Regions from separate parts of the Streptomyces sp. NPDC041713 genome, predicted to be linked through region 2. Evidence: riboswitches for the same ligand, from Rfam matches in the RefSeq annotation. Region 2 holds a riboswitch; each other region holds the start of a gene.
The links. A riboswitch is a leader RNA that binds a small molecule or an ion and turns the genes downstream of it on or off. The one in region 2 is predicted to bind cobalamin.
Positions count from the first base shown of each region.

Region 1: it holds a riboswitch for cobalamin, as region 2 does, so the genes downstream of both, ACZ6CV_RS05860 (ribonucleoside-diphosphate reductase subunit alpha) here and cobN (cobaltochelatase subunit CobN) in region 2, are expected to answer to the same signal.
Region 3: it holds a riboswitch for cobalamin, as region 2 does, so the genes downstream of both, ACZ6CV_RS34845 (energy-coupling factor ABC transporter permease) here and cobN (cobaltochelatase subunit CobN) in region 2, are expected to answer to the same signal.

Region 1 is NZ_JBVIZY010000002.1:213,443-220,720, reverse strand. It holds gene ACZ6CV_RS05860 (ribonucleoside-diphosphate reductase subunit alpha) at 1-1,640, opposite strand, end outside; cobalamin riboswitch at 1,772-1,904, opposite strand; gene ACZ6CV_RS05855 (GNAT family N-acetyltransferase) at 1,957-2,463, opposite strand; gene mctP (monocarboxylate uptake permease MctP) at 2,565-4,124, opposite strand; gene ACZ6CV_RS05845 (DUF3311 domain-containing protein) at 4,199-4,468, opposite strand; gene ACZ6CV_RS05840 (YbdD/YjiX family protein) at 4,589-4,786, opposite strand; gene ACZ6CV_RS05835 (carbon starvation CstA family protein) at 4,783-6,924, opposite strand; gene ACZ6CV_RS05830 (GntR family transcriptional regulator) at 7,036-7,278, opposite strand, start outside.
Region 2 is NZ_JBVIZY010000006.1:270,272-277,549, reverse strand. It holds gene ACZ6CV_RS20685 (cobalamin biosynthesis protein CobG) at 1-1,215, opposite strand, end outside; cobalamin riboswitch at 1,323-1,454, shown strand; gene cobN (cobaltochelatase subunit CobN) at 1,491-5,099, shown strand; gene ACZ6CV_RS20675 (amidohydrolase) at 5,128-6,477, opposite strand; gene ACZ6CV_RS20670 (histidine phosphatase family protein) at 6,654-7,278, shown strand, end outside.
Region 3 is NZ_JBVIZY010000018.1:99,207-106,484, forward strand. It holds gene ACZ6CV_RS34815 (cytochrome P450) at 1-738, shown strand, start outside; gene ACZ6CV_RS34820 (TIGR01777 family oxidoreductase) at 785-1,795, opposite strand; gene ACZ6CV_RS34825 (endo alpha-1,4 polygalactosaminidase) at 1,960-2,835, shown strand; gene ACZ6CV_RS34830 (energy-coupling factor ABC transporter ATP-binding protein) at 2,902-3,816, opposite strand; gene cbiQ (cobalt ECF transporter T component CbiQ) at 3,813-4,562, opposite strand; gene ACZ6CV_RS34840 (energy-coupling factor ABC transporter substrate-binding protein) at 4,569-4,976, opposite strand; gene ACZ6CV_RS34845 (energy-coupling factor ABC transporter permease) at 4,973-5,698, opposite strand; cobalamin riboswitch at 5,729-5,912, opposite strand; gene ACZ6CV_RS34850 (diacylglycerol/lipid kinase family protein) at 6,018-7,278, opposite strand, start outside.

The DNA.
Region 1 (7,278 bases), on a different contig from region 2:
GTCGACAGGGCGCGCGCCTCGGGAGAGTCGAAGGGCAGCCGCAGCTGGAAGAAGACGTCCTGCAGACCCATCGCGCCGAGGCCCACCGGGCGCCACTTGGCGTTGGAGCGGCCGGCCTGCTCGGTCGGGTAGAAGTTGATGTCGACGACGCGGTCGAGGAAGGTGACGGCGGTGCGGACGGTCGCGTCGAGGCGCTCCCAGTCGATGTCGCCGTTCTCCACGAACGCGCCGAGGTTGACCGAGCCGAGGTTGCAGACGGCCGTCTCGCCGTCGTCCGTGACCTCCAGGATCTCCGTGCACAGGTTCGAGGAGTGCACGGTGTGGCCGGGCTCGGCGGTCTGGTTGGCGGTGCGGTTGGCGGCGTCCTTGAACGTCATCCAGCCGTTGCCGGTCTGCGCGAGGGTGCGCATCATCCGGCCGTACAGCTCACGGGCCGGGATGGTCTTCTTGGCCAGGCCCGCGGCCTCCGCCTTGCGGTACGCGGCGTCGAAGTCGTCGCCCCACAGGTCGACGAGGTCCGGCACGTCGGACGGCGAGAAGAGCGACCACGGCAGGTCGGCGGCGACCCGGCGCATGAACTCGTCCGGGATCCAGTGCGCGAGGTTGAGGTTGTGCGTGCGGCGCGCGTCCTCACCGGTGTTGTCGCGCAGCTCCAGGAACTCCTCGATGTCGGAGTGCCAGGTCTCCAGGTAGACCGCGGCCGCGCCCTTGCGCCGCCCGCCCTGGTTGACCGCGGCGACCGAGGCGTCCAGCGTCTTCAGGAACGGCACGATGCCGTTGGAGTGCCCGTTGGTGCCGCGGATCAGCGAACCGCGGGAGCGGATGCGGGAGTACGAGAGACCGATGCCGCCCGCGTGCTTGGAGAGCCGCGCGACCTGGTGGTAGCGGTCGTAGATCGAGTCCAGCTCGTCCAGCGGGGAGTCGAGGAGGTAGCAGGACGACATCTGCGGGTGGCGGGTGCCGGAGTTGAAGAGCGTCGGCGAGGACGGCAGGTAGTCCAGGCGGCTCATCAGGCCGTACAGCGCGGCGACCTCGTCGAGCGCGCGGACGCTGTCGTCCTCGGCGAGGCCGCTCGCCACGCGCAGCATGAAGTGCTGCGGCGTCTCGATGACCTGGCGGGTGATGGGGTGGCGCAGCAGATAGCGGCTGTGCAGCGTGCGCAGGCCGAAGTAGCCGAAGCGGAAGTCGGCGCCGTCGGCGAGCGCGGTGTCCACGAGCGCGTCGAGCCGGGCGGCGTGCGCGGCGACGAAGTCGGCGGTGCGGTCGGCGATCAGGCCCTCGCGGTGGCCGACCGCGATCGACTCGGTGAACGAGCGCACGCCCTGCGTGGCGGCCTCGGCGGCGACGGAGAGGGAGAGCAGCCGGGCGGCGAGCTTGGAGTACGCCGGGTCCTCGGAGATGAGCCCCGCGGCCGCCTCGGTCGCCAGCGTGCGCAGCTCCGCCTCGTCGGCCCTGGCCGAGCGGCCGCGCAGCGCGGCGGCGGCGACCCGGCCGGGGTCGGCGTCGGGGAGGTCGGCGGTGAGGTCGGTCAGGGTGCGCAGCAGCGCGGTCCCCGGCGCGTCGGCACCCTCGGTGCCGTCGGTGCTGGCACTGGGTCGCGGTGCCCGCGCTGACGCAGGTTCGGCAGGCGCGATGGTCACGTGGAGCTCTCCCTCGCTCGGCTCTGGGCCTGCGCGAGGGGACGGCACACACGGGCGCACCCGGACAGGGCGGCGTACCGCGTCCACCGGCCCATTCCACGAGGCCCGGACGGTCGGCACCCGGGCCGGACGGCACGGGTGCGCTGCTGGCAGGTCTTCGGACTCCGCGTACGACAAAGGCGTACACGTCCACCGTTGCGGGACAGTTCCGGACTTGCACCGGATTCCCCTGCGGCGACAGCGAGCACGAGCATACATCTTGTGTCGGCCCGCGGAAGCAGGCCCACATCTTGTGTCGGATCGCGGGGGATGGGGCCTAGAGTGTCAACGCGTAGGTGAGCAGCGGGAGGTCGGGGAGCGGGCACCAGTCGCGCTCCGGGGTCCGCGTGAAGCCGAGGCGTTCGTAGAGCCGGTGTGCGGTCCGCATGGAGGGCGAGGAGGACAGCACGAGCCGGCGCCGGCCCGCCTCCCGGGACCGCTGCACGCACGCGCGGACGAGTAGTTCGCCGACCCCGCGGCCGCGCGCCGCGGGCGAGACCGCCAGCATGCGGATCTCCGTCTCGTCGTCGCGCGCGATGTCGGCCAGGGCGCCGCCGGAGGGCACGAAGGTGACGCCGCCGAGCAGCGCGCCGTCCGCGGTGCCGTCCGCCACGGCGACCAGGATCTCGGCGTGCGCCGCGCGCCCCGCCACGTCCCGCAGCACGGGCAGGTACTGGTCGTCCGCCCCATAGTCCAGGTGTCCGTCGTCGAGATAGGCCTGCGCGGTGAGGTCGCCCAGCGCCGCGTACTCCTCGGGGCGTGCCGTTCTGATCGTGATGTCCATGGGGCGCAGTGTGCAACAGCGCACGACAAAGGGCCGCCGGTTTTCCGGCGGCCCTCCGGTGTCGGCGGGGCGGGAGCGGACTCAGCTCCGCGGGAGCGGGCTCAGTGGCCGGCGCCCGCGGTGGCCGGCGGCAGTTCCTCCACGACGCCGGGGTCGCCCGCGTCCGCCGTGTAGTCCTCCGGAGACGTCTCGTCGACGCCCTCGGGGGCCTTCAGCGCCTTCAGGACGAAGGTGAGGACCACGGTGACCACCACGTTCAGGACGAAGGCGGTGAGGCCGATGTAGCCGATCTCGCCGATGCCCGGGATCGTGTCGGAGGAGCCGCCGAAGTGCTTCTGCGTGGGCGAGGCGACGCCGTACGCGGCCAGCGTGCCGTAGACCATGCCGACCGCCCAGCCCGCGAGCAGCGCCCAGCGGTGGAACCACCGGGTGAACAGGCCGCCGACCAGCGCGGGCATCGTCTGCAGGATCCAGATGCCGCCCAGCAGCTGGAAGTTGATCGCCACGGTCTTGTCCATGCCGAGGACGAAGATGAGGGCGCCCACCTTCACCAGGAGCGAGACCAGCTTGGAGACCTTGGTCTCCTGCTCGGGCGTCGCGTCGGGCTTGATGAAGTCCTTGTAGATGTTGCGGGTGAAGAGGTTCGCGGCCGCGATGGACATGATGGCGGCGGGCACGAGCGCGCCGATGCCGATCGCGGCGAAGGCGACGCCGGTGAACCAGTCGGGGAACATGTCCTCGAAGAGCTGCGGGATGGCCAGCTGGCCGTTGTCGACCTTGACCCCGGCGGCGATCGCCATGAAGCCGAGCAGCGCGAGCAGGCCCAGCATCAGCGAATAGAGCGGCAGGATCGTGGTGTTGCGGCGGATGACGTTGCGGTTCTTGGAGGAGAGCGTCGCCGTGATCGAGTGCGGGTACATGAAGAGCGCGAGCGCCGAGCCGAGCGCCAGCGTCGCGTACGTCCACTGGCCGGCCTCGGGCGGCGCGAGGGCGCCGCGCGGTTTGCCCGTGCCCTCGTTGACCACCCCGAAGGCGTCGCCGGCCTTGGCGAAGATGTCGTCGAAGCCGCCGAGCTTGATCGGGATGTAGATGATCGCGACGGCGATGACGAGGTAGATCAGCCCGTCCTTCACGAACGCGATCAGCGCGGGCGCGCGCAGCCCCGAGGAGTACGTGTACGCCGCGAGCACCGCGAACGCGATCAGCAACGGCAGGTCCTTGACGAACCAGTTGGTGTCGGGGCCGCCACCGATGCCCATGACGTCGAGAACGGCCTGGATGCCGACCAGTTGGAGCGCGATGTACGGCATCGTGGCGAGGATGCCGGTGACCGCGACGGCCAGCGAGAGCCCCTTGGAGCCGAACCGCCCGCGCACGAAGTCCGAGGTGGTCACGTAGCCGTGCTTGTGCGAGACCGACCACAGGCGCGGCAGGAAGGTGAAGATCAGCGGGTAGACGAGGATCGTGTACGGGACGGCGAAGAAGCCGGCCGCGCCCGCCGCGTAGATCGCCGCCGGGACGGCCACGAAGGTGTACGCGGTGTACAGGTCTCCGCCGAGCAGGAACCAGGTGACCCAGGTGCCGAACGACCGTCCGCCCAGGCCCCATTCGTCCAGGGACTCGGTCTCGGCCCTGCGCCAGCGCGCGGCCAGGAAGCCCATCGCCGTGACCGCGACGAAGAAGAAGATGAAGACCCCGAGGGCGACGCCGTTCACGCCGCCCGATGCGAGTGTGGTCACTTTCCGGCACCCCCCTGGGCCTGCGCGGCCTTGCGGGAGCGCTGGTCACGCTGCCACAGCTTGTACGCGGTCATCGTCAGCACCGTGGAGATGAGCACCCACAGCATCTGGTACCAGTAGAAGAACGGGATGCCGATCAGGGTCGGGTCGATCTTGGCGTAGGAGCTCACCCACAGCATCGCCACGAAGGGCGCGACAAGGCAGACGGCGATGACCACGCGGACCGGCGTGACGACCGGTCTGTTCACTTCCGGCGCATCTGACATGTCGCGGCTCCGTTCCCTCACTTATCCCATGCTTAACGTGCGGGAAATCTAAGCCACAGTCTCGCGGTATGGAACCCCCGTCCGGATAACGGACGGATCACCTCCGCGTAATGTCCCTGCTCAGCAGCAGCGGAAGCCCTGCCGGGGGTCCGACTCCTGCTGGTCCGTCCGCATCCGCTCGAATGCGCGGCGGCTGGGGACGGTTGCGTCCGGATGGTCCCTGCGGATATGAGCCACGTACCGCTCGTACGCGCTCTCGTCCGTCAACTCCCTGACGTACCAGCGCATCCAGCGCACTCCGCGCAGCAGCCAGGTCATGGCGTCACTCCCTCCCGGTCCCGCTCTTGCCGTTCCTCCTCCTTCTCCTCGCGGGTCGCGAAGAGTCCGGCGGGGGCGGTCAACCGCGATGCCACGTACGGGGCTTCCGTGAGCCGGGAGGCCCCGGGGGCGCGGACGTGCCGGACGCAGACGCGGGCGGCGTCCACGATCACGACGACGACGAGCAGCGCCAGCACCGCCGAAAGGACGCCGTCCACCGTGGAGTTGGTGACGACGGTGTGCATGTCGTCCATGGTCTTGGCGGGCGGCAGGATCTTCCCGTCGTCGATGGCGTCCCGGTAGTCGGCGCGCTGCTGGAAGAAGCCGACGCGCGGATCACTGGAGAACACCTTCTGCCAGCTCGCGGTGAGCGTCACCGTCGCGTCCCAGGCGAGCGGGACCGCGGTGATCCAGGCCCACTTGAGGCGGCCGGACTTGACCAGCAGCGTGGTGCAGACGGCGAGGGCGACGGCGGCGAGCAGCTGATTGGCGATGCCGAAGATCGGGAAGAGCTGGTTGATCCCGCCGAGCGGCTCGTGCACGCCGACCCACAGGAAGTACCCCCACAGGCCGGTGATGGCGGCGCTGGTCAGCAGCAGGCCCGGCTTCCAGCTCATGTTCCTGAAGGGTTTGTGGACGTTGCCCAGCATGTCCTGGAGCATGAAGCGGCCCACGCGGGTGCCCGCGTCCAGCGCGGTCAGGATGAACAGCGCCTCGAACATGATCGCGAAGTGGTACCAGAAGGCCCGCAGCGAGCCGCCGGTGACCTTCGAGAAGATCTCCGAGACGCCGACCGCCAGGGTGGGCGCGCCGCCGGTCCGCGACAGGAGCGAGGACTCCTCGACCTGCCGGGCGGCCTGCGCCAGCTCGGCAGGCGAGATGGTGTACCCGAACCCCGCGACGGCCTTCGACGCCTCCTGGACGGTGCCGCCGACCACGCCGGCCGGCGCGTTCATCGCGAAGTACAGACCGGGGTCGATGATCGAGGCGGCGACGAGCGCCATCACGGCGACGGCCGACTCCATCAGCATGGAGCCGTACCCGACCATCCGGACCTGCGTCTCCTTCTGGATCATCTTCGGCGTGGTGCCCGAGGAAATCAGCGCGTGGAAGCCGGACAGCGCCCCGCAGGCGATGGTGATGGAGACGAAGGGGAAGAGCGAGCCCGCGAAGACCGGACCGTCGCCGCGCGAGGCGAAGTCGGTCACCGGGTCCATCTTCAGCGTGGGCAGCGTGACCACGACGCCCACGGCGAGCAGCACGATGGTGCCGATCTTCATGAAGGTGGAGAGGTAGTCGCGCGGCGCCAGCAGCATCCACACCGGCAGGATCGAGGCGATGAAGCCGTACGCCACCAGGCAGATCACCAGCGTCGACGGGGCCAGCGTGAAGGTGTCCGCGAGGGAGGACTCCGCGACCCAGCGCCCGCCGACGAGTGCGAGCAGCAGCAGCGCGACACCGATCAGGGAGACCTCGCTGACCCGGCCGGGGCGCAGGACCCGCAGGTAGAAGCCCATGAGCAGGGCGATCGGGACCGTCATCGCGATGGAGAAGGTGCCCCACGGCGACTCGGCGAGCGCGTTGACGACGACGAGCGCGAGCACCCCGAGCAGGATGATCATGATGGCGAAGGTGGCGAGCAGCGCGGCGGCCCCGCCGAACGGGCCGATCTCCTCGCGCGCCATCTGCCCGAGCGACTTGCCGTCGCGCCGGGTCGAGAAGAACAGCACGACCATGTCCTGCACGGCGCCCGCGAAGATCACCCCGGCGATGATCCAGATGGTGCCGGGCAGGTATCCCATCTGGGCGGCGAGCACCGGCCCGACCAGCGGGCCCGCGCCCGCGATCGCCGCGAAGTGGTGGCCGAGCAGCACCCGGCGGTCGGTCGGGTGGAAGTCGATGCCGTTGTCGAGCCGCTCGGCGGGCGTGGCCCGCCGCTTGTCGACCTTGAGCACCTTGTACGCGATGAACTTCGAGTAGAAGCGGTACGCGACCGCGTACGAGCCGACGGCCGCCGCGACCATCCAGGCGGCCGACACCTCCTCGTCGCGGGCGAGGGCCAGGACGGTCCAGCCCGCGGCGCCGATCAGCGCGACGAGGGACCAGATGACGATGGAGCGGGGATTCGCGGTGCGCACCGGGTCGTCCTCCCGTTCATCTTGCGATGACGTTCATCGTGCGATGACGGGAGGAACGTAGAGCAGCGCGGTGATGCGCGCCAGACCCCCTGGGGGCGCGGTGCGCGGGCGTCAGTCCGTGGGGCGCTTGAGGCGTGCGACGAACTTGTAGCGGTCGCCGCGGTAGACGGAGCGCACCCACTCCACCGGCCTGCCGTTCCCGTCCAGCGAGTGGCGGGAGAGCAGCAGCATCGGCAGGCCCACGTCGGTGCCGAGCAGGCCGGCCTCGCGCGGGGTGGCGAGCGAGGTCTCGATGGTCTCCTCGGCCTCCGCGAGGTGCACGTCGTACACCTCGGCGAGCGCGGTGTAGAGCGA
Region 2 (7,278 bases):
GCAGCGCCGTTCGCAGCCGGACCAGTGGACGGGAAGCCCGCCGGGGCCCGGTACGACGTCCGCGCGGACGTCGGCGCGGGACTTGGCGCAGCCGGGGCGGCCGGTGCAGGCGCCGACGCCGAGCCACGGCGAGTCGGGGGTGGTGAGGTATCCGGCGCCGTCGAGCGCGGCCAGCCGTTCCCGGGCGGCCCCGTCGTCGGCGAAGCCGGGCAGCACGAAGCCACGCCAGGGCGTGACCCGCAGCTCGCCACCGGGCAACGGCAGCAAGGCCCGCCATGCGTCGACGCCCACCCGCCCGAGGGGGGCATTGACGAGGACGGCCCGCCCGTGAACACCGGGTGGGGGCGGGCCGGTGACGGGTACGGGCGGACCAGTGACGGGTACGTCCGGGGTGGCGACCGGCGCGCCCGCGGGGCCGACGGGTGTCTCAGCGGTGGGGACCGGCACGCCCAAGGTGCCGACCCGTGCCTCAGCGGTGGCCGTCGCCGCAACCCCCGCCCCCTCCAACGCCCCCGCCACGTCCACGTCCCACCCCGGCGGCAGCTCCCGTACCCGCCACGCGCCGTTGCCCGCCTCGTGGGCCGCGGTCAGGAAGGCTTCGGCTGCGGCCAGGGCCGCCCGTGGTGCGTCGGATGCGGTGACGCGGAGGGCACTCGACCCGACCCGTACGACCGCCGTACCCCCCGATTCTGCGATCAAGGTCACATCGCCGCCCAGTCCGGCCACATCTCCGCGGCCGTCGTCCAGGACGAACAGGAAGCGGCCGGAGAGCTGTGTCGTCCACTCCGCGCCGCAGAGGAGTCCGTCCAGCTCACGGGCCCACAACTGCACGTCGGCGTGGCCGAGTCCGTCCGTCGTGGCCAGGGGGGACGCCACCACGTTCCGGACGCGTTCGTGCCGTTCCGAGGGCAGCAGGCCCGCATCGGCGAGCAGTCGGGAGAGTTCGCCGCCGCAGGTCTCCCCGAGCCCGCGCAGCTCGATGTTGCCGCGCGAGGTGACGCTGAGGTTGCCGTCCGCCAGGCGCTCCGCCACATCGGCGAGCACCTCGACCTGACGGGCCGTCAAGAGGCCGCCGGGCAACCGGAGTCGGGCCAGGCGGCCGTCGTCGGCGAGGTGCAGGCGGAGTGCTCCGGGGCAGGCGTCACCCCGGTCACGTATGGGGGATTCGCCCTGGTCTGGGGAGGGGGTTCGGGTGGGCGGCATGGCGGCGAGCATACCCACGCCGATCCGGCCGGTCGCCTCCCGAGACGGGCCGTCCCGGCAGGTGGCCGCCCCGCTCGCGGCGGGCAGGACTTACTATGCAGGCGGCGGGCTGCCAAGTCCGTCGACGCCAGCGACGGCGTGGGTCCACCAGGACCCGAGGGAGGAAGCCCGGTGCGAATCCGGCGCGGTCCCGCCACTGTGAGCCCCACCCGTGGGGTGAGCCAGGAACTCCCGCCGTCCATACGACCACCCGGGGCGCGGACACCCCGAGGAAGGCCTGCGCCCGCATGCTTCTGCTGTTGTCGACCTCCGACACCGACCTGCTCAGCGCCCGCGCGGCGGGAGGCCCGGTCGACTACCGGTTCGCCAACCCCTCGCGCCTGGACCTCGCCGGGCTGCCCGCCCTGCTCGACGGCGTCGACCTCGTCGTCGTACGCCTCCTCGGCGGCGTACGCGCCTGGCAGGACGGCCTGGACCAGCTCATCGCCACCGGCCTCCCGGTCGTCGTGCTCACCGGCGAACAGGCACCCGACGCCCAGCTGATGGCGTCCTCCACCGTGCCGGTCGGCATCGCCGCCGAGGCGCACGCCTACCTGGCGCACGGCGGCCCCGCCAACCTGGAGCAGCTGGCCCGCTTCCTCTCCGACACCGTGCTGCTCACCGGCCACGGCTTCGAGCCGCCCGCGCCCGCCCCGTCCTGGGGCCCGCTGGAGCGCACGGCCCGCGCGGACGTCGAGGGCCCGACCGTGGCGGTGCTCTACTACCGCGCCCACCACATGAGCGGCAACACCGCCTTCGTGGACGCCCTGTGCGGCGCCATCGAGGACGCCGGGGCCCGCCCGCTGCCGCTGTACGTGGCCTCGCTGCGCGCCCCCGAGCCGGAGCTGATCGACGCGCTGCGCGCCGCCGACACCATCGTGACCACCGTCCTCGCGGCCGGCGGCACCAGGCCCGCCGAGGCCTCCGCGGGCGGCGACGACGAGTCGTGGGACGCGGGCGCCCTGTCCGGCCTGGACGTGCCGATCCTGCAGGCGCTCTGCCTGACCGGGTCGCGCTCCGCCTGGGAGGAGAACGACGAGGGCGTCTCGCCGCTCGACGCCGCGAGCCAGATCGCGGTGCCGGAGTTCGACGGCCGCCTCATCACGGTCCCCTTCTCCTTCAAGGAGATCGACGAGGACGGGCTTCCCGCGTACGTGGCCGACGCCGAGCGCGCGGCCCGCGTCGCCGGCATCGCCGTGCGGCACGCCCGCCTGAAGCACATCCCGGCCGCCGACAAGCGCCTCGCGCTGGTCCTGTCCGCGTACCCGACCAAGCACTCCCGCATCGGCAACGCGGTCGGCCTCGACACCCCCGCCTCCGCCGTGGCGCTGCTGCGCAGGCTGCGCGCCGAGGGGTACGACTTCGGGCCCGAGGCCGACATCCCCGGCCTGGTCTCCGGCGACGGCGACGAGCTGATCCGCGCGCTGATCGACGCGGGCGGCCACGACCAGGAGTGGCTGACCGAGGAGCAGCTCGCCGCCAACCCGGTGCGCATCCCGGCCGCCGACTACAAGCGCTGGTACGCGACGCTCCCCGCGGAGCTGCGCGCGTCCGTCGAGGGCCACTGGGGGCCGCCGCCCGGCGAGATGTTCCTGGACCGGTCCCGGGTGGGCGACGGCGGCGACCCGGAGGGCGACATCGTGCTCGCCGCCCTGCGCCGCGGCAATCTGCTCATCCTCATCCAGCCGCCGCGCGGCTTCGGCGAGAACCCGATCGCGATCTACCACGACCCGGATCTGCCGCCGTCGCACCACTACCTGGCGGCATACCGCTGGATCGCGGCCGCCGCGTCCGACGGCGGCTTCGGCGCCGACGCGATGATCCACCTCGGCAAGCACGGCAACCTGGAGTGGCTGCCCGGCAAGAACGCGGGGCTCTCCGCCGCCTGCGGCCCGGACGCCGCGCTCGGCGACCTGCCGCTGATCTACCCCTTCCTGGTCAACGACCCGGGCGAGGGCACGCAGGCCAAGCGCCGTGTGCACGCCACGCTCATCGACCACCTGGTGCCGCCGATGGCGCGCGCCGACTCCTACGGCGACATCGCCCGCCTGGAGCAACTCCTCGACGAATACGCCCAGATCAGCTCCATGGACCCGGCGAAGCTGCCCGCGATCCGCGCGCAGATCTGGACGCTCATCCAGGCCGCCAAGCTCGACCACGACCTGGGTCTTGAGGACCGTCCGGACGACGACGGCTTCGACGACTTCCTGCTGCACGTCGACGGCTGGCTCTGCGAGATCAAGGACATGCAGATCCGCGACGGTCTGCACGTGCTCGGCGCCGCCCCGGCGGGCGCCGACCGCGTCAACCTCGTCCTCGCGATCCTGCGGGCCCGCCAGATCTGGGGCGGCACCACCGCGCTGCCGGGTCTGCGCGAGGCCCTCGGTCTCGACGAGTCCGCGGCGACCCGCACCGGCGCCGACGAGGCCGAGGAGAAGGCCCGCGCGCTGGTCCAGGCGATGGACGACGCGGACTGGGACCTCGCCGCGCTCCCCACCGACCAGGGTGAACAGGTCGCCGCCGTCCTGGAGTTCGCGGCCCGCGAGGTCGTCCCGCGCCTCGCAGGCACCACCGCCGAGCTCGACCACGCGGTGCACGCCCTGAACGGCGGCTTCGTCCCGGCGGGCCCCTCGGGCTCTCCCCTGCGCGGCCTGGTCAACGTCCTGCCGACCGGCCGCAACTTCTACTCGGTCGACCCCAAGGCCGTGCCGTCCCGCCTCGCGTGGGAGACCGGCCAGGCGCTGGCCGACTCCCTGCTGGAGCGGTACAAGTCCGACAACGGCGCGTACCCCACCTCCGTCGGCCTGTCCCTGTGGGGCACCAGCGCGATGCGCACCGCGGGCGACGACGTCGCGGAGGCCATGGCGCTGCTCGGCGTCCGCCCCGTCTGGGACGACGCGTCGCGCCGCGTCACCGGCCTGGAGGCCATCCCGTACGAGGAGTTGGGCCGCCCGCGCATCGATGTGACGCTGCGCATCTCAGGGTTCTTCCGCGACGCGTTCCCGCACACCATCGGCCTGCTCGACGACGCGGTACGGCTCGCCGCCTCCCTGGACGAGCCCGCCGACCGCAACCACGTCCGCGCCCACGCCCAGGCCGACCTGGCCGAGCACGGCGACGAACGCCGGGCCACCACCCGCATCTTCGGCTCCCGCCCCGGCACGTACGGCGCCGGTCTGCTGCAGCTCATCGACTCCCGCGACTGGCGCACCGACGCCGACCTCGCCGAGGTGTACACGGTGTGGGGCGGTTACGCGTACGGCCGCGGGCTCGAAGGACGCCCGGCGCGCGCCGAGATGGAGACCGCGTACAAGCGCATCGCGGTGGCCGCGAAGAACACCGACACCCGCGAGCACGACATCGCGGACTCGGACGACTACTTCCAGTACCACGGCGGCATGGTGGCGACCGTGCGCGCGCTGCGGGGCACCGCCCCGGAGGCGTACATCGGCGACTCCACGCGCCCCGAGACGGTCCGCACCCGCACGCTGGTGGAGGAGACCTCGCGGGTGTTCCGCGCGCGCGTCGTCAACCCCAAGTGGATCGAGGCGATGCGCCGCCACGGCTACAAGGGCGCCTTCGAACTCGCCGCGACCGTGGACTACTTGTTCGGGTACGACGCCACGACGGGCGTCGTCGCCGACTGGATGTACGACAAGCTCACCGAGACGTACGTCCTCGACCCGACGAACCGTCAGTTCCTCCAGGAGAACAACCCCTGGGCGCTGCACGGCATCGCGGAGCGCCTCCTGGAGGCCGAGTCGCGCGGCATGTGGGCGAAGCCGGACCCGGCGGTGCTCGAAGCGCTGCGCCAGGCCTACCTGGAGACCGAGGGCAACCTGGAGGACGAGGGCTGAGCCCCTCGCCCGCCCCGGCGGCCGGCCGTCACCGCGCCGGCCGGCCGCCGTCCAGCCAGGCCAGCGCGGCCGTCGTCAGCGCGGTGACGCCGGTGGTGAGCGTCGGCTCGACCAGCGGCGCGAAGGACGGCGAGTGGTTCGAGGGGATGTCCCGCTCGAAGGTGCCCGCGCGCTGCGCGGCGATCACCTCGTCCGCGTCGGCGCCGCCGAACAGCCAGTAGCAGAGCGGGACTTCGCCCTCCGCGGCGGTGGCGAAGATCCCGACGTCCTCGCTGCCGGTGACCTGGCCGGGGTCGATGACCCGCTCCGTGCCGAGGACGGCGCTGATCGCGGCCATCGTCCGGTCGACGGCGTCCGCGTCGTTGACGACGACGGGGAAGGTGTCGATCTCCGTGATCTCCGGCTCCTTCTCCGCCCCGGCCGTGGCGGCCTCGCCCCTGATGATGCGCTCGACGGCGGCGAGGACGCGGGTGCGGACCTCGGGCGTGTAGGTGCGGATGTTGAGCTGGAGTTCGGCCTCGTCGGGAATGATGTTGTGCTTCGTGCCCGCCCGCACCGAGCCGACGGTGACCACGGCGGTCTCGCCGCCCGCGATCTCCCGGGACACCACCGTCTGCAGCCGCATCACGGTCGACGCGGCGAGGACGACGGGGTCGATGGTCGCCTCCGGGCGCGAGCCGTGCCCGCCCTTGCCGAACAGCCGCACCCGCAGCGCGTCGGTCGCCGCGAAGGCCGCGCCCGGGTGGGCGCCGATCATGCCGGCGGGCAGCGGCGCGACGTGCTGGCCGAGCACGACGTCGGGCGTGCCGAACCGCTCGTAGAAACGGTCGTCGACCATCTCCTGCGCGCCCTGCCCGGCCTCCTCTGCGGGCTGGAAGACGGCGACGATCCGGCCGGACCAGTCCTCGCGGGCGTCGGCCAGCAGCTTCAGGGCGCCCAGCAGACAGGTGACGTGCATGTCGTGGCCGCAGGCGTGCATGACGCCGTCGGTGCGGGAGGCGTACGGCAACCCGGTGCGCTCGGTGACGGGGAGCGCGTCCATGTCGGCGCGGAGCAGGACGGTGGGGCCGGCGGCCGGCTCCGAGTCACGGTCCTCAGACTCGGGGCCACCGTCCGGTTGCGCGCCGTCGTTCGCCAGGACGGCGACCACGCCGGTGCGGCCGACGCCGGTGGTGACCTCGTAGCCGTACGAGGCGGCGCGGCGGGCGACCTCGGCGGCGGTGCGGTGTTCCTCGAAGGAGAGCTCCGGGTGGGCGTGCAGATCGCGGTAGAGGTCGGCCAGGTCGTCCCGGATGGCGTCGAGGCCGCGCAGGGCGGCGGGTCGGGACGTGCTGGTGAGCTCACCCGTGGCGGCGGGCTTCGGTTCGGCGGCGGTCATCTCACGCTCCTCGTCTGTGGCGCTCCCGCCGTCCAACGTACGGGGTCGTGATCAGGATCGACTTGCCAGAACCGCCGGAACCGCCCGCCGGAACCACCGGAACCACCGGAACCGGACCGTGACCCCGACGCGTCCCCTCGCCTGCCGCCACCGAAGATCGAAAGGGACCGCACCCCATGACCACACCCCCCGCCGCACCCACCACCGCGACCGCACCCCCCACCCCGACCGCCACCCGCCACCTCTACATCGCCCGGCACGCCGAGGCCACGCCCGACGAGAGCGGGCTGAGCGAGGCGGGCCTGCGCCAGGCGGTACTGCTCGGCGAACGGCTCAGGGACATACCGCTCGCGGCGATCCACCACGGCCCGCTCCCCCGCGCCACGCAGACCGCCCAACTGATCGGCGAGCGGCTCGCCGGAGTCCCCCTGCACAGTTCGGAACCGGCCGGCGACTACATCCCCTACCTGCCCGCGCGGGACGAACTGCCGCCGGAGACCGCGGAGGCCACCCTGGCGCGTCTCGCCGAGTTCCCCGAGGCGGAGCGCGCGGGCGGACCGGCCCTGGCCCGCGAGGCGGTCGCCCGGTTCACCGGCCCCGTCGCGGGAACCGAGCCGCGGCACGAACTCCTCGTCACCCACAACTTCCTGATCGGCTGGCTGGTCCGGGCCGCGCTCGGCGCCCCGCCCGCACGCTGGCTGGGCCTGAACCACGGCAACGCGGCCCTGACCCTGCTGCGGTACACCCCCGGCCGCACCGCCACGGTGGTCTTCTTCAACGACATGCGCCACCTGCCGAAAG
Region 3 (7,278 bases), on a different contig from region 2:
GTGATGGGAGTTCCCTCCGACGAGCGACGCAAGGTGCACGAGTGGACACGGGAGATCATCTCCACCGCGGGCGGCGCCGAGGCGTCCGAGCGTGCCAAGAAGGGCCTGTTCGGCTGGATCGCGCAGGCCATCCGCGACCGGCGGGACGGGGACGACGTGCTGTCGCGGCTCGGTGCGGCGGTGCGCGACGGCGAGCTCGCCGAGGAAGAGGCGATCAGTGTCGCGGGCCCCCTGCAGATCGGCGGCGAGGCGCTGACCAACAACAGCGGCCAGATGTTCTACCTGCTGATGACCCGGCCCGACCTGATGGACCGGGTGCGTGACGACCCCGCGTCCCGCCCCGCCGCCATCGACGAACTCCTGCGCCACATCCCCCACCGCACCGCCGTGGGCCTGCCGCGCATCGCCCTGGAGGACGTCGAGATCGGCGGCATCCGGGTACGCGCGGGGGATCCCGTCTACGTGTCCTACCTGGCCGCCAACCGCGACCCGGCCGTCTTCACCGACCCCGACCGGATCGACGTCGACCGGGACGCCGGCGCGCACATGGCGTTCGGAAACGGGTCGCACTACTGCACGGCCGCCGTCCTGTGCCGTATGCAACTCGAGTTGCTGCTCGACGCTGTACTGGACCGCTTCCCCGGCCTGCGCCTCACCGTGCCCGCCGACGAGGTTCCCTTCCGGCAGCGCACGATGATCCGCGGCCCCCTCTCCCTGCCGGTCACTTGGCGACCGTGACCGTGACCACGTCGGCGTCCGAGTCCGCGAGGGGGAAGAGGCGGAATCAGCCGCGCCGGGGGTGACCGAGCCCGCGGTCGGTCCGGCGGAAGCGGGTGGGGGAGCCGGGCCGGGACCGTTCTCGGCGCGCCCGCCGTACGAGGTCGGCCGCTGCCTGTGGCCAGGTGCCGTGGTCGAAGGTGAACCCGGCGTCCATCAGCCGCCCGGGCACCACCCGCCGGCTCTTGAGGAGGAGTTCGGTGTCGGAGCGGAGCACGAAGGCGCCGACTTCGGCCATCCACCTCGTCGCGGGCAGCCCGACCGGCATGCCGCACGCTCCGCGCAGCGCGCGCATGAACTCCCGGTGCGGCAGCGGCCCGGGAGCGGCGAGATTGACCGGCCCATCGATCTCCTCCCGCTCGATCAGGAACTCCACGGCGCGGACGAAGTCCCGGTCATGGATCCAGGACACGTACTGCGCGCCTCCCGCGACCGGACCGCCGAGGCCGAGCCGTGCCAGCCACAGCAGGTAGTCGAAGACGCCGCCGCGGTCGGGGCTCATGACCATCGCCGACCGCAGGGCCACCTTGCGGGTGTCCGGCGTCGCGGCACGCTCCTGCTCCCGCTCCCAGTTCCGCGCGATGTCGACGCTGTAGGACCAGTAGCCGGGGAGGCCGGGCTCGTCTCCGCCGATCGCGCCGGTGGCCTCGTCGTTCGGCGCGTCGAAGCGGTGGGCGTAGATGGTGGCGGTGCTCATCTGGAGCCAGACCCGGGGCGGCTTGCGGGCGGCGGCGATCGCCTCACCCACGACGCGCGCGGAGTCCACACGCGAGTCCATCATGGCGCGGAGGTTCTCTTCGGTGTAGCGGCAGCTGACGCTGCGCCCCGCAAGGTTGATCACGACGTCACTGCCGTCAACCGCTTCCGCCCATGGGCCCAAAGCGCGGCCGTCCCAAGGAAGTTCGCCGTCCCGGCGGGGGCGTCGGGTCAGGACCACGACCTCGTGGCCCGCAGCGGTCAGTGCTCGACGCAACACGCCGCCCACCTGACCGGTCCCTCCTGGCAGCACGATCTTCACTGGGGCCTCCCGTGACGCGACGCCTGACCTCGTACGGCGAGCCTACGACGCGCCCGTTCGTGCGCGGACGCCGCACCCGGGCTTGGTTTGGCCGGACATGGGTCGAAGCGAGGCCCGGCGCGGAGGGCGGAGCCACGTACTGAGATCCTGGCCCGGTGATCGGGATCAAGTGGCGTATCAGCAGAAATATCGGAGCGCGGCGGTCCGTGCGGGTGGGTCTGGGCGGCGTCCTGCTCCTCGCACTCGTCGCCGGCTGCTCAGCCGGCGGCTCCGGCCGTTCCGGGCATCCCGAGCGCGGTACCGCCGCGCGGGGCGAGGTCCGGCAGCCGCCCGTCGACGCACGCTTCGACTACCAGTTGGGCGGCGCCTACCCACCCCCGGCCAAGGTCCGCGCCGTCTCGCGCGACCGCGCCGCCGAGCCCGCCGCGGGCCGCTACAACATCTGTTACGTCAACGCCTTCCAGGCCCAGCCCGGCAAGAAGGCGGCGCGCTGGTGGCAGCGCGAGCACCCCCGTCTGCTGCTCCGCGACGACGAGGGGCGGACGGTCGTCGACGAGGACTGGCAGGAGCCCCTGCTCGACATCTCCACGGCGAAGAAGCGCGCGGCGCTCGCCGAGATCGTCGGCAAGTGGATCGACGGCTGCGCCACGGCGGGCTACGACGCGGTGGAGCCCGACAACCTCGACTCCTACGAGCGCTCCGACGGCCTGCTCACCCCCGACGACGCGGCCGCCTTCGCCCGGCTGCTCGCCCGGCGCGCCCACGGCCAGGGCCTGGCCGTCGCGCAGAAGAACACCACCGACCTCCTGGACCGGCGCGAACACATCGGCTTCGATTTCGCCGTGACCGAGGAGTGCGCCCACTACAAGGAGTGCCCCGACTTCGCGTCCGCGTACGACGGGAAGGTCTTCGACATCGAGTACGTGGCCAAGGACTTCGACGCCGCGTGCCGCACCTGGGGCAAGAAGCTCTCGATCACGTTGCGCGACCGCGACGTCCGGCCCGCCGGCGAGAACGGCTACGTGTACCGCCACTGCTGAGCGATCCGGGCTGCCGACCGATCCGGGGTGCTGACCGATCCGGGCTGCCGGTGAAGGCGGCCGGGGTCAGCTCTCCGCCGCTCGGCCCGTCGGCGCGCCCGGCACCCCCGCCCCCACGAGCGCGGCCAACTCCTCCGCCGTGCGCGGCCCGTCGCCCGCCCCGGCCGGCAGGCCGTGCGCCCGCAGCAGCTCGCCGACGGCGATGCCCCACGGCAGGTGCAGCCCGGCCTGCGCCAGCAGGTCCCGCCGGCCCAGCGTCTCGGTGACCGGCCCGGTCCGCACCCCGGTGGGGGTCAGCAGCGCCGCGTCGTCGGCCCAGCGCAGGGCCAGATCGACGTCGTGCGTTGCCATCACCACGGTGGTCCCGGCGTCCCGCAGTTGCCGCAGGGTGACGAGGAGGCGTTCCTGGCCGTCGGGGTCCAGTCCCGCGGTCGGCTCGTCGAGGACGAGGACGCGGGGCCGCATCGCCACGGCGCCGGCGATGGCGGTCCGCTTCCGCTGGCCGTAGGAGAGCAGATGGGTGGGCCGATCGGCGAGGGCGACGATGTCGAGCGCCGCGAGCGCCTCGGCCACCCGGGCCCTGACCTCGGCGTCGGGCAGGCCGAGGTTGAGCGGCCCGAACGACACGTCCTGCTCGACCGAGGCGGCGAAGAGCTGGTCGTCCGGGTCCTGCACGACCAGCTGGACGGTGGTGCGCAGCCGGGTCAGGCCCTTGCGGTCGTACGTCACGGGTACGCCGTCGACCGTCAACCCGCCCGTGGCGGGGCGCAGTCCACCGCTGAGCAGGCGCATGAGGGTCGTCTTGCCGCTGCCGTTGCGGCCGAGCAGCGCCAGGGCGCGGCCCTCGACGACGTCGAAGTCCAGTCCGCTGAGCACGGTGGGCCCGTCCTCGTACGCGTAGGACGCGCCGCGCAGAGCGACCAGGGGCTCCCCCGGCCCGCCGCGGGCGCCCGGCTCGCGAAGAGCCCTCGGCTCGGTCATGGCAGGAACCTTTCCAGTACGAAGGTGAGGGCCACCAGGCCCGCGAGGAGGACGCCTGCGGCCGCCACGAAGGGCCGGGAGATCCGGGCTTCGGGGACGAGAACCCGCAGCGTGCCGTCGTAGCCGCGTCCGGCGAGCCCGGCCTGCAGCCGGCCGGCCCGGTCGAAGGCCCGCACGAACGCGGTGGCGCCGAGCGAGGCGAGGGAGCGCCAGGTGGCGGCGCGGGTGGTGTGGCCGAGCCGGGCGGCCTGCGCCTGCCGGATCCGGCTCATGGAATCCAGGAGCAGGAAGCTCATCCGGTACGTGACGAGTGCCACGTCCACGACCGGTGCGGGCACACCTGCCTTCACCAGCCGGGGCAGCAGGTCCGACATCGGTGTGGTGAACGCGAACAGCAGCACGCCGAGCGAGGCCGCGGAGGTCCGCAGGAGCAGTCCGCCCGCGCGCGCCGGGCCTCCGTCGGCGAGCGTCACGAAGCCCTCGGGGCCGCCCAGTTGGACGAGCAGCGTGAGGGCGCCGGTGACGCAGAAGCCGAGCGGCACGCGGTAGGCGCGCCACAGTTTGCGGGGCGGCACGCCCGCAGGTCCGAGCAGCAGGACGAGCGCCGCGGCCAGCACCAGCGCGGCGCCCGGCCAGGGCGGCAGCGAGATGGCGAGGACCGTGAGGCCGAGCCCGAGCACGGCCTTGTCCACGGGGTGCCGGCGGCGCCAGCGACTGCTGTGCGCCGCCGCGTCGATGGGCAGCACGCCGGGTCAGGCCTGCCCGGTCCCGGACCGGCTGCCCTCCGCGGCGACCGGAGCGTCGGACGCACCGGCCGGCACGCCGGTGGGCCGCTCCGCGTCCGCCTCCTGCGCCAGCGCCTGCTCCGCGCCCTGGCGGCGCCCCTTGCGCAGTCCGAAGTAGTACGCGAGGACACCGCCGCCCAGGGCCGCCTGCAGGGCGAAGAGCGCCGACTCGATCTCCCCCGAGGGGGGTTCGTACAGCGGTGAGAACCACGGCTTGTAGTCCGGCTTGATCTCGGTGATCGCGGTCTCGGCCTGCGCGTCGGCGCCGGCGAACGGCTCCTTCTCGTCGTCGCCGAGCCCGAGGGCCACGGGCAGCACCGCGAGCGCGGCGACCACCACGAGCAGCAGGATGTTGATTTTCGCGTTCCGGCTCATCGGGCGCTGGCCCCCGTCTCCGTCTTGGTCGTGGTCGTCGTCACGTCCGGCGTGCTCTTGCGCTGCAGCAGCACGCCGAGCCGGGTCAGCTCGCCCCTGCTGGACTGCACGAGCAGCCGCATCACCAGGACGGTGAGCAGCCCCTCGCTGATCGCCAGCGGGATCTGCGTGACGGCGAAGATGCCGCCGAACTTGCCGAGGGCCCCGAGGAACCCGCTGCTGGGGTCGGGGAAGGCGAGCGCCAGCTGGACGCTGGTGACGCAGTACGTGGACAGGTCGGCGACGAACGCCCCGAAGAACACGGCGACCATGAGCGGGACGTCGAACCGCTTGAGGAGCCGGTAGACCGCGTATCCGGCCCAGGGGCCGACGATCGCCATCGAGAAGACGTTGGCGCCCAGGGTGGTGAGCCCGCCGTGGGCGAGCAGCAGGGCCTGGAAGAGCAGGGTGATGGTGCCCAGCACCGTCATGATGGGCGGCCGGAACAGGATGGCTCCGAGCCCGGTTCCCGTCGGATGCGAGCAACTGCCCGTGACGGACGGGATCTTCAGCGCGGACAGGACGAACGTGAAGGCCCCGGAGGCGCCGAGGAGCAGGGTGCTCTCCGGGTGTTCCTTGACCTCACGGGTCAGGGAGCGGACTCCGTGGACGACGAACGGCGCGGACGCTACGCCCCAGGCGATCGCGTGCGCCGGTGGGAGGAAACCCTCGGCTATGTGCATGGCTCGGCAGACCCTCTCCAGCACCTCGTGGATGGACAACGCGCCTTGGCCGGTCTCCTGGCTGACGGGTCGTACCGACCGGACTCCGCCTTCCCGGGTGCGTGAGCACCCAGTGGCTGCCGCGAGGGCTGGAGCCGGACTTCCCGATCACAGTGGCGAGGGCCGCACCGGCATCACACCGGATTTCCCGTTCACCAAGGCGTGGCGACATTAGTGCGCAACTGATCTGCTGACAACTTGCGCACCGGTTGCGGCGGTGGCACACGGAGCGCGTGTACCACCGCGTACGCCCCTGCTCAGAGGTCGTGCGGAGCGTGCGTCAGCGCAGCCACTGGTCCTGGTCGGCGGGCCGGTACAGGGTGAGGGCCTTGGGGAGCTTGTCGAGGACGAGCCGCTGGTACGTGGTGTCCGTAACCTCACCGTCGTAGGCGAGGTGCGGGTCCCCCTCCACGACCTCCAGCTCCAGCCTGCGCACCTGGGCGGTCGTCAGGACACGGGAGTTGTGCAGGGTTCCGGTGAGGACGGCGAGGAGCAGCCGGGTGCGGGCCAGCGGAGTGCCGGCCTCCACGGCGCGGACGTCGAGGAGTCCGTCGTCGAGCTGGGTGCGGTAGGTCGGGGCGAAGCCGGCCGGGTGGTAGATGCCGTTGCCCGCGAAGAGCAGCCAGATGCGGCGCGGCCGACCGTTGATGACCACGGAGAGCGGGGTGCCCGTCGCCAGGACCTTGGCGAGGCCGATGACGAGCGCGGGCCATTTGCCGATGCGCTTCTCGAGCCGCTCCCGGGCGTGGACCAGGTCCGAGTAGACGCCGATGCTGAACGTGTTGAGGAAGAGCTGCTGTTCGCCGCGGGCGTCGATCTCCGCGGTGGGCGCGTCCGGTACGTCTCCGGTGGCGGCGCCGGGCTGCTGGTAGGCGGAGGCGCGTCCCACGTCGGAGGTGACGGCGTCGCCGGACCCGATGGCGCGGGTGACGTCTTCGAGCGTCACGTTGCCGAGGTCCACGGCGAAGTGGTTGAAGGTGCCGCCGGGGAAGACGGCGAGGGGCACTTGGTGCCGTGCCGCCGTGACGCTGCCCGCGTTGACGGTGCCGTCGCCGCCGCACACCCCCAGCGCCCCGCCGTCCGCGACGGCGCGCTGCGCGGCCGCGTCGAGCAGGGCCACCAGGTCGTCACCGGGTTCGAAGACGGTGATCGATGCTTCGGGGAGCAGGGTGCGCAGCGTGTCGGCCGCGTCCCTGCTCCAGGCGACGCCGGAGGACGGGTTGACGACCACGTGCAGGCCCTGGCCGTCCTTGAGCGCGGGGGCCGGCCGGCGCGGCGGGGCTGCGGCCGCCGCGGCCGCGGGCTTCACGGGCCACCAGCGGCAGGTGAGCAACGCGGCCCCGACGCCGATGAGAGCGCCGGCGGCGGAGCGGCCCCGGTGGTCCAGGCCCTTCTGGCCGCGTGCGTAGGCGAGACCGGCCGCGAACGGCAGGACGGCCAGGCCGTGCCGGGGTGACTCCATGACGACGGCCGAGGCGAAGGCGGTCGCCGCGGCTATGGGGCTGGCGGGCAGCGAGGCGGTGCGGGGGCGGGGGAACAGC